DNA from 3 places in the Streptomyces sp. NPDC048278 genome. Region 3 is predicted to be linked to each of the others. Evidence: riboswitches for the same ligand, from Rfam matches in the RefSeq annotation. Region 3 holds a riboswitch; each other region holds the start of a gene.
What was found. A riboswitch is a leader RNA that binds a small molecule or an ion and turns the genes downstream of it on or off. The one in region 3 is predicted to bind cobalamin.
Positions count from the first base shown of each region.

Region 1: another riboswitch for cobalamin. It lies ahead of AB0D74_RS41035 (prenyltransferase/squalene oxidase repeat-containing protein); the one in region 3 lies ahead of AB0D74_RS27355 (ABC transporter substrate-binding protein).
Region 2: another riboswitch for cobalamin. It lies ahead of AB0D74_RS06515 (cobalamin biosynthesis protein); the one in region 3 lies ahead of AB0D74_RS27355 (ABC transporter substrate-binding protein).

Region 1 is NZ_JBEZLP010000036.1:98,559-101,820, forward strand. Features, by position in the region: gene AB0D74_RS41030 (SCO2322 family protein) at 114-740, opposite strand; gene AB0D74_RS41035 (prenyltransferase/squalene oxidase repeat-containing protein) at 737-1,996, opposite strand; cobalamin riboswitch at 2,105-2,236, opposite strand; gene AB0D74_RS41040 (phosphotransferase) at 2,288-2,938, shown strand; gene AB0D74_RS41045 (antibiotic biosynthesis monooxygenase) at 2,935-3,262, opposite strand, start outside.
Region 2 is NZ_JBEZLP010000003.1:68,377-71,638, reverse strand. Features, by position in the region: gene AB0D74_RS06520 (cobyric acid synthase) at 1-789, opposite strand, end outside; gene AB0D74_RS06515 (cobalamin biosynthesis protein) at 786-1,736, opposite strand; cobalamin riboswitch at 1,849-1,989, opposite strand; gene AB0D74_RS06510 (DUF397 domain-containing protein) at 2,240-2,458, shown strand; gene AB0D74_RS06505 (hypothetical protein) at 2,712-3,158, opposite strand; gene AB0D74_RS06500 (helix-turn-helix transcriptional regulator) at 3,183-3,262, opposite strand, start outside.
Region 3 is NZ_JBEZLP010000017.1:5,427-8,688, reverse strand. Features, by position in the region: gene AB0D74_RS27365 (GNAT family N-acetyltransferase) at 1-313, opposite strand, end outside; gene AB0D74_RS27360 (hypothetical protein) at 804-1,259, shown strand; cobalamin riboswitch at 1,317-1,494, shown strand; gene AB0D74_RS27355 (ABC transporter substrate-binding protein) at 1,549-2,589, shown strand; gene AB0D74_RS27350 (iron chelate uptake ABC transporter family permease subunit) at 2,586-3,262, shown strand, end outside.

The DNA.
Region 1 (3,262 bases), on a different contig from region 3:
GGAACTGCGCGAGCAACCCCCGTCGGCCCGCGGTGGCACGACTGCCCGCAGGTAGGTTTTTCAGGGGCGCGAGGAACTGCGCGAGCAGCCCCCGCCCGCCCGTACCGTGGCGGTCACGCATTCTTGCGCCGCCGTGTCTGCCAGACGGCGCCCGCGGCCACCACCACGACGACCCCCACGCCGGCCGCGAGGCCGAGGGACGGGCCGTCGGCCGGCGGTGAACTGCCGGCCCCCGCCGCGACCTTCTCCCCGCAGCCGCGCGCCGGATACCCCCCGATCGCGCACAACAACGCGTTCGTGTCGTACCGCAGCGGCTTCGCCACCGCCGCCAGTGCCTCCGCCGTCGTCGCGTCCTCGGACACCACCGCGCACGCCGTCCGCCGCGCAGGCGGCCGTTCCCCCGACGGCGCGTCCGCCGTCGTGCCGAAGTCGACGACCAGGCCCACCCGTTTGCGGCCCCCGACGGCAGACGTGTCCGCGCAGATCGTCGCGAAGTCCGCCGTGCCGCGCGGGCGCGACGCGTCCGCGGAGTCCTCGCTCACCGCGAAGCGGAAGCCCTCGACCGAACCGTCGGCGGGCCGCGCGGTCGACGGCCCCTGCGTGGCGTACGTCCAGCGCGAGCCGTCGCGCTCCCAGAAGGACCAGTACCGGTAGCCGGTGGCCGCCGCAGGCCCGGCGGCCGTCGCGCACAGCGTCAGCGCGGCCAGGAGCGGCAGCACCGCACGGCGGACCGCGGTCACGGCTGCTGCTGCTTGCGACGGCCGCTGAACAGGAAGCCGATGCCGATCCCGGCGACGAGCCCGGTGCCCACGATCCACCACACGCTGTTGCCCGACTTCTTCGCCTGGCCGTGCTTCTCGGCCTGCTTCTCGGCGGCGGCCCGCGGGGCGGGTCCCGTCGCGTTCAGCGCCGTCACCAGGTCCGTGCCGCCGAAGTCGCGGGGGTCCGCGCCCATCGCGTGCGCGGCGAGGATCAGTTCGGCGTAGGCCGCGGGCCCGCTCTGCCGCGCCCACGGCACGGCGTGCGCCGCCAGCCAGGCGTACGGCTTCCGCGCCTGTTCGGTCCAGCCCTGCGCGGCGAGGGCGACGACCGCGTCGGCGGTGTTGCCGTAGTCCGGCTGCGGTGCGGCGCCGGGGAGCGCGGAGACGAGGTGGCCGGCCTTCGACATGGCGTCCGCCAGGTACGCGGCGCCGTTGCGGGCCACGTCCTCCCGGGCGAGGGCCTTGCCGGAACCGGAACCGGAACCGGATCCAGAGCCGGAGGCGGAGTCCGCGCAGTCGGGGGCCTTCGCCGGGGGCTTCCCGGGCGTCGTCACGAAGCCCTTGCCGAGGGCTCCGAGCACCCCGGCCGCGGTCGCGTCCGCGTTGGCGGCCAGCTTCCCCTGCTTGTCCGGCTGGTAGGCGAGGGCACCGCCACCGTCCTGGCCGCAGGGCAGGGACCACTGGGCGAGCAGGGCGTACGGCGACCTGTCCGCGCTCTCGCCGGTCGCCGCGAGCGCGCCGACGACCACGCCGGTGGAGTTGGTGTCGCTGGGCGAGCCCGGGGTGTAGCCCCAGCCGCCGTCCTTGTTCTGCTGCGACTTCAGCCAGGTCACGGCCTTGTCCGCGGCGGCGTCGTGGCCGCCGGCCGCCTTCAGCGCCTGTACGGCGGCGGCCGTGCTGTTGGTGTCGACGGCCACCTTGGCGTCACAGGCCGCCGTCGGCTCGGCGCGGAACGCGGCGAACGCGCCGTTCGCGCACTGCTGCCCGGCCAGCCAGTCCACCGCCTTCGCGGCCGGGGTCACTCCCACCGCGCGCTGGGCCAGCAGGGCGAGGGACTGGCGCCAGACGCCGTCGAACTTCGGGTCCGAGTCGCCGTACAGCCCCGACGGGAGCACCGCCGACGCGGACGGCGACGGGGAGGTGGTGCCGGCGGCCAGTGCGGTCGTCGCGGGTGTGGCGCTACCGATGACGGCGGTGGCGGCCAGCACCCCGGCGGTGCGGCGGAGGACGGTCATGATCGGCGGGTGCCTCTCCCTGCGGGGAGCCGGGCAGCACGGGACACCCCGGCGGCTCGGCTCCGTAAACCTCGACGGTGCCGTGCGACGACGGGTGCCGGCGCACATGAGCCGATCAACGTCCCGGGCGCGGCGGTCCGGCTTGCCGCAACGGGTGCGGCTCACGGTTGCGGGTCAGCGCCGGAATTGCACCGGCTTCCCCCCGTACGGGTGATGACGACCCGGCTACCTTACCGGCCGTCGGCGGAAAGCTGAGAGGGGGCTGTGCGGAGACCTCGTTATGGTCATGTCATGACGGGGAGACTGCTCGGTTCGGGGCGTTCGGCCGACGTGTACGAGCTCGACGAGGCGTGGGTGCTGCGCCGGGACCGGGACGGCCGGGGGGACGCGAGCGCCGAGGGCGCGCTGATGACGTACGTACGGGAGCGCGGGTACCCGGCGCCCCGGGTGCGGCCGTCCGCCTCCCGTACCGAACTGGTCATGGAGCGGCTGTCCGGGCCGACCATGCTGGCGGCGCTGCTGGCGGGGGAGACGGGCCCGGCGGAGGGCGGCGCGCTGCTCGCCTCGCTGCTGCGGCGGCTGCACGCCCTGCCCGGCCGGGACCCGGCCGACCCCGGCGCCCGGGTCCTCCACCTCGACCTGCATCCGGACAACGTGATCCTGACCCCCGACGGCCCCCGGGTCATCGACTGGACCAACGCCGAGGACGGGCCGCCCGGACTCGACTGGGGCATGTCCGCGGTGATCCTCGCCCAAGCGGCCCTGGGTGCCTACCCGTTGGCCCACGACCTGCTGACCGCCCTGCTCGCCGACCCGGGCGGCCTGACCGAGGCGGGGCTGGCGGAGGCTCTGCGCCGGCGGGCGGCCAACCCGACGATGAGCCGAGCGGAGGTCGAAGTGCTGGGGGAGGCGGGGCGGTTGATACGGGCGGTCGCCCTCTAGCGCGCCGGGTCCGCCGATTTCCCCCGCGTGAAACCGTGGCTCCGCTCCACCTTCGCCACGTGCAGGGTGTAGCTCTCGTACCACTCGGCCCGCCCGCGCTTCTGCGCCTCGCGGTGCTCGGCATCGGTCCGCCACTGCGCGAGCGCGTCGGCGTCGCGGAAGTACCCGACGGTGATGCCCAGCCCGCCGGGGGTCTGCGCGTGGTCCATCCCCAGGTACCCGGGGATGTCCTTCACCAGGTCCTCCATGCGGGCGTTGGTCTCCGCGTAGCCGCTCTGGTCCTCGGTGCGCACCGTGCTGAAGACGGCCACGTAGTAAGGGGGT
Region 2 (3,262 bases), on a different contig from region 3:
CCGCAGCACGTCCTCGCCGACGGGCGGGGCGGTGTTCGACTCGCGGACGGTCCCGCGCAGGGAGACCCGGAGCCCGTCCTCCTCGTCGATGCCGAGGCCGTGCCGGAAGGGCAGGACACCGTAGGTGTGGCGCCCGGTGAGCCCGTGGAGCATGTCGAGGCCCGGCTCCAGCAGGGAGACGTCCCCACGGAACTTGTTGACGAGGAACCCGGCGACGAGGGCCTGGTCCTCCGGCGAGAGCAGTGCGACGGTCCCGAAGAAGGAGGCGAAGACGCCGCCGCGGTCGATGTCGCCGACCACGAGCACGGGCAGCCCGGCGTTCCGGGCGATCCCCATGTTCACGATGTCGGTCCGGCGCAGGTTGATCTCCGCCGGACTGCCGGCCCCCTCACAGATCACCGCGTCATACGTGCCCCGCAACTCGGCGAGACAGTCGAGCACCGTCCCGAGCAGCTTCTGCTGCCGCCCGCCGTGGTAGCCGCGCGCGCTCAGTTCGCCGACGGGCCTGCCGAGCAGCACGACCTGACTGCTCTGCTCGCCGCCGGGCTTGAGCAGCACGGGGTTCATCAGCGCGGTCGGCTCCACCCGGCAGGCCTGCGCCTGCATGGCCTGCGCCCGCCCGATCTCGGCTCCTTCGCGCGTGACAAAGGAGTTGAGCGACATGTTCTGCGCCTTGAACGGCGCGACCTTCACACCCTGCCGCACCAGCCACCGGCAGATACCGGCGGTGACGACACTCTTCCCGGCGTCGGAGGTGGTACCGGCGACGAGGAGGCCTCCGTTGTTCATGACGCCCGCCCCGAGCGCGATCCGCGCAGCAGGGCCCCCGCCGCGCTCACCCCCAGCGCCAGCCACCCCACGCGCCGCGACAACCGCACCGCCCGCCCGATGTCCGCGACTTCCACGGCCCGTCCCTCCCCGTTCAGCACCGGCCGGTGCTCGACCCGGCCCCCGTACGACAACGTCCCCCCGAGCCGGACCCCCAACGCCCCCGCGAAGGAAGCCTCCACGGGCCCGGCATTGGGACTCGGATGCTTCGCCGCGTCGGTCCGCCAGGCCCGTACGGCTCCCCGCGGGTCGTCCCCGGCCGCCGCGGCCAGTACGGCGGTGAGCCGTGCCCCCGGCCATCCGGCCACGTCGTCCAGGCGCGCGGAGGCCCACCCGTACCGCCGGTACCGGGCCGACCTGTGACCCACCATCGCGTCCAGGGTGTTGACGGCGCGGAACCCGACCAGACCGGGGACGCCGGCCACGGCTCCCCACACCAGCGCGCCCACGACCGCGTCGCTCGTGTTCTCGGCGACGGACTCCACGACCGCCCGCGCGATCCCGTCGGCGTCCAGGGCCTGCGGATCCCGTCCGCACAGATGCGGCAGCCGCGCCCGGGCCGCCTCGACGTCGCCGGCCTCCAGGGCCCGCCCGACGCCGCGGGCCTCGCGCGCGAGCGAAGTACCGCCGACCACGGCCCAGGTGGCGGCGGCGGTGAGAGCGACGGACGCGGCGGTGGACGGCCGTACGACCCGCTGGGCCACGGCGCCCAGCGCCACGGCGCCGCCGGCGCACACCGCGGTGTGCAGCGCGCCCCACCCGCGGTGGTCCCGCCACAGCACCCGCTCCACGGCGCCTGCCGCCCGTCCGAACACGGCGACCGGATGCCCTCGGCGCGGATCGCCGAGCAGCAGATCACCGAGTAGGCCGGCGGCGGCACCGTACGCGAAGACGCGATCGGCACCCATCGGCTCAGCCGGCCGAGGGGTCGGCGACGGGGTCGGGAACGGGCCGGGTACTCGACCTCGATCGGCAGCCGCGCATGGCGTTATGTCCTCACTCAGGGTGTCCGCGCCCTGGTTCGACGAGACCGGCGGTGGGAGTTCCTGGCTTCCGGGGACTGCTACCCCGGTGACAGTGGCGGGACCGCGCCGGATTCACACCGGCTTCCTCCCTTGCCGCCGTACATGGCTCCGGAAGTCCACCACGCCCCGGAAGACCCGTCAACTTGCCTTTGACCTGCAACGGAGGAGTGTGCTGAGGCCCACACACTGGCCGGTTCGCTCACTGGCCGACCGGCCCCTGTCTCCCTAGACTGAAACCGAGGATCCGGCGAGCGGTAGGGCGAGTGGCGGAGGGCGATTGCGACCCATTCCTCGGGGGGCCTGCGCGGCTGCGTGCGGTGACGCTACGGTTTACGGGCATCAACGGACACCTTCGAGGCGCCAATTCGCGAGTCGAGGAGGTCGGTGTGATCGACGGGGGCCCGTCCGCGAGTGCCTGGCGTATCAGCAGCTATTCGATGACTGGCGAAACCTGCGTGGCGGTCGCAGTCGTCGCGGGGGAGGTGCTGGTCCGCGACTCGAAGGACCTGACCGGCTCGGCCTTCATCTGTCTCGCGTGCGAGCCGTGGCACCTGTTCCTCGTGGGACTCAGATCGCGCGGCTTGAGTGACGCCGAGCCGATGTGACCGACCTGGGAGGGGGACCGGATGGGGAGCGACAGTGGGGGCCGCGGGGTGCACCGACCGGACTGGCTCGTCCTTGCGGCGTACTGCGTGGTGTGCGGTCTGGCGGCGAGCGTGGTGGGGGCCGCGACTTCGTTTCTGGCGGACGGCACCAGGGACAGGCTGATCGTCTGGGGAGCCGTGGCGACGGCCGTTGCCCTGGCCGGCGGTGTGGGATGGGGGTACGGCCCGGATCCGGTCCGTCGTCTGGTGAGAATCACTCTCGCCCGCCCCGGCCGGAGCGCCGCAGAAAGCGACCGAGAGCGACACCGACCGCACTGATCGCGCTCGTGGCGGCGAGTCCCAGTGCGATACCTATCGGCCTGGGTATGGACAGTTGGATGCCACGCGCCGCGTAGCAGAGAAAGCCCAGGGAGAGTACGACCGCGACCGTGCACAGGCTTGCGGTGACGAACCGCTGGATCGCGGTCCTGGAGAACGCCTTGTCCTCCGCGATCCGCCGGTCTTTCTCCCCATTTCGGATGTCCTCGTAGTTCTTGGTCTTCCGGGCGTTGTCCGTGACGCGGTCGATCAGTTCGTTGTCCGACAGGGAACCGGAACTCTGCAGCTCCTCAGGGGACGCAACGGTCCCCTCCGTCACACCGGACGGCTCACGTCCCCGGGGCCGCAGTGCTGCAGTGAGTCGTTCGGTGAGCCGCCCCATCGCCCCTCCTGTCGGGCCCATGGCCTAACTGGTGCCGAAGTCCCGTGCGGCGTCATCGATCAGAGCGACGGCGTCGTCGTCCGAGAGCGCCATGTCGGTGAGCA
Region 3 (3,262 bases):
GGCCGCCATCGCGTTCGCCGGGAACGACGTACACGCACTGGAGGTCGCCCGATGCCCGGTGCAGGGCACGCGGGCTGGGCACCCGTGGGAGGACCGCCAGCCAGGCCATGCCGACGATCACCTCATCGCGGACCACGACCATGCAGCGGTGCGACGACGTGTTCTCCCTCGCCCACGTGACGAAGTGCCGCACGAACTCCGCGCGCCCGGTGACGGGAGCGTCCTGGTTCTCCAGGACCCACTGCCATCGGAGTTCGGCGACGACCTCCAGTTCATCGGAGGCGGCCGGACGGATGACGACGTTGTTCTCCACCCGCGCATTGTGCGGTCATCCGCCCGCCGCCGTCATCCCCACAAAGTGGCCCCGCACCCACCACGCTCCACATCTCGCCGCCCTGGTGGGGCCGTGAAATCGGCTGCATCCGAAAAGGCCGCTCTGCATGCGACCGAGGCCGTGTCCTGTCCCCTCCGTCAGGATTTTCTGCATCAGTTCGGTATCGGCTTCTAGGCTGGTTGTGGCGACGGAACTTGCGGACGGGGGGACAGTGGCGCCGACAGACATCCCGGGTCTGCTGAGGGGGCTGGCCGAGGCGGACGATCGGAGTGGGGCCCGGCTCGCGGCCTGGGACATTCTGGGAGGGGCCTGCGTCGGTGGCGGAGCGTCCATCGAGGCCACCACCCCGGAAGCGGTGCGGGGACTCCTGCGGTTGCTGGAAGGACGGAGTGCCGCATGGGTGGCCGACGTGCTGGGCGTTCTCGACGCGACCGCTGCCGTTCTGGGCGAGTGGGAAGAGCAACAGCACATGAGTTCCAGGCCTGAGTCGTACGACGCTCAGGTCGAGTGGGAGACCGTCGTGGCGGAGCTCCTCGCCCAGGGCCTCGGCCTGGTCCGCCCCTCGCTGACGGACGGTGACCCGGAAGTACGGTCCATGGCCGCGGCCCTGATCGGGGACGCGTCCGTCGAGTGGACGGCCGATCTCGACCTGCTGCTCGTGGCCGAGGCGACGGAGCCGCACCCGCTCGCGCGCGCCTGCCTGGCCGAGGCGGCGGTGACCCTCGCTGTGCGTTCCCCGGCAGGCAGGCTGCCCGGCCGGGTGCGGCAGTGGCTGCGTGATCCCGAAGGTGTTGTGCGCTTCAGGGTCGCCCGCACCGCGAGACGGGCACCGGTTGCCGAAGACGCGCAGCTCGCCCGCCTGGCCGAGGGGGTGTACGACGCCGACTCCGGGGCGGTGGAGACGGTCTGGCCCGCCGAGGTCTGAGGAAGCGTTCGCGCCGTCCCCCGTGACCGGGCGCACGGTCTGGCCGTACGAGGGAGTTGATAGCCTCGACGGGCCAGTCGAGCCACATCCGTGGTCAGGGAATCCGGTGCGAATCCGGAGCTGACGCGCAGCGGTGAGGGGGACGGGCGGGGCACGCACGCCACTGGGAGACCGGGAAGGCGCCCCGGCCGGACGAACCCGAGTCCGAAGACCTGCTGGCACCTCCGTGCCCCGGCGCGGAGGGACGTCCGTAGGCCAGGCTCCGCGTACGAGCCCCGACCCCAAAGGCATGCCCGTGCTCCGTACCCCGGCCCTGCTCCTCACCTCCGCCCTGCTGCTCACCGCCTGCGGTTCCTCCGACGGCGACGGCGACGACCCGAAGGCGGAGCGGACCGCTGCCGCCGGATACCCCGTCACCCTCGACAACTGCGGCGACAAGGTCACCCTGAAGTCGGCCCCGAAGCGGGCCGTCTCCCTCAACCAGGGCACCACCGAGATCCTGCTCTCCCTCGGCCTGGCCGACCGCATGGCCGGTACGGCCACCTGGACCGACCCGGTGATGAAGGGCCTGGAGAAGGCCGACGCGTCCGTGCCGCGCCTCGCCGACAACAACCCCTCCTTCGAGAAGGTCCTGGACGCCGAACCCGACTTCGTCACCGCCTCGTTCGTCTCCACCCTCGGCAAGGGCGGGGTCGCCACCCGCGGGCAGTTCGAGAAGCTGGGCGTGCCCACGTACGTCTCGCCGTCCGACTGCTCCGAGGGCAAGGACAACGACAGCGGCGGCGACGGATCGCGCTCCACCCCCCTCACCCTCGACGCCGTGTACGGCGAGATACGCGACCTGGCCCGCGTCTTCGACGTCGAGAAGCGGGGCGAGACGCTCGTCGCCGAGCTGACGAAGCGGGTGCGCACGGCCACCGCCGGACTGCACGCCTCGGACGTGTCCCTCATGTACTGGTTCGCCAACTCCCAGTCTCCCTACCTCGCCGGCTGCTGCGGCGCGCCCGGCGCCATCACCCGTGCCGTCGGCGCGAAGAACGCGTTCGCCGACACCCACGACGAGTGGCCGCAGATCAACTGGGAGACCGTCGCCGACCGCGACCCCGACGTCATCGTCATCGGCGACCTGACCCGCAAGCAGCAGACCGCCGAGACCGCCGCGGCCAAGATCCGTTTCCTGGAGACCAACCCCGCCACCCGCAACCTGACCGCCGTCAAGAAGAAGCGGTATGTCCTGCTGAGCGGGCAGGCCATGAATCCGTCCATCCGCACGGTCGAGGGGATCGAGAAGGTCGCGGCCGGCCTGCGTGACTTCGGGCTCGCCAAGTGAGCCTCCGCGCCCTCCTGTTGACCGGCGGGGGACTGGCCGCGCTGCTGGTGTCGATCGCCGTGGCGGTGACGATCGGCCCCGCCGACATCTCCACCGGTGACGTCTGGGCGTCCGTCGCGGCCCATCTCGGGCTCGGCGAGAGCGCGTTGGCGCCGCTGCGGGACGGCATCGTGTGGAACCTGCGGATGCCGCGCACGCTGCTCGCCGCCGTGTGCGGGGCCGGACTCGCCGTGTGCGGCGCGGTCATGCAGTCGCTGCTGCGCAACCCGCTCGCCGACCCGTTCGTGCTCGGCGTCTCCTCCGGCGCGTCCACGGGAGCGGTCGCCGTGGTGGTGCTGGGTGTGGGCGGGGGAGCGGTGTCGCTGTCGGCGGGCGCCTTCCTCGGCGCGCTGCTCTCCTTCGCCCTGGTGCTGCTGCTCAGCCACACCCTCGGCGGCAGCACGGACCGGGTCGTCCTGTCCGGGGTCGCGGCGATGCAGCTGTTCTCCGCGCTGACCTCGTTCACCGTGCTGACCTCCGCGGACGCCGAGACCACCCGGGGCGTGCTGTTCTGGCTGCTCGGCTCGCTGACGGGCGCGGACTGGGGGCAGGTGCTGCTGTGCTCCGTCGTGCTCGCCGTGGTCCTCACGGTGTGCCTCGGGCACGCCCGTACGCTCGACGCCTTCGCCTTCGG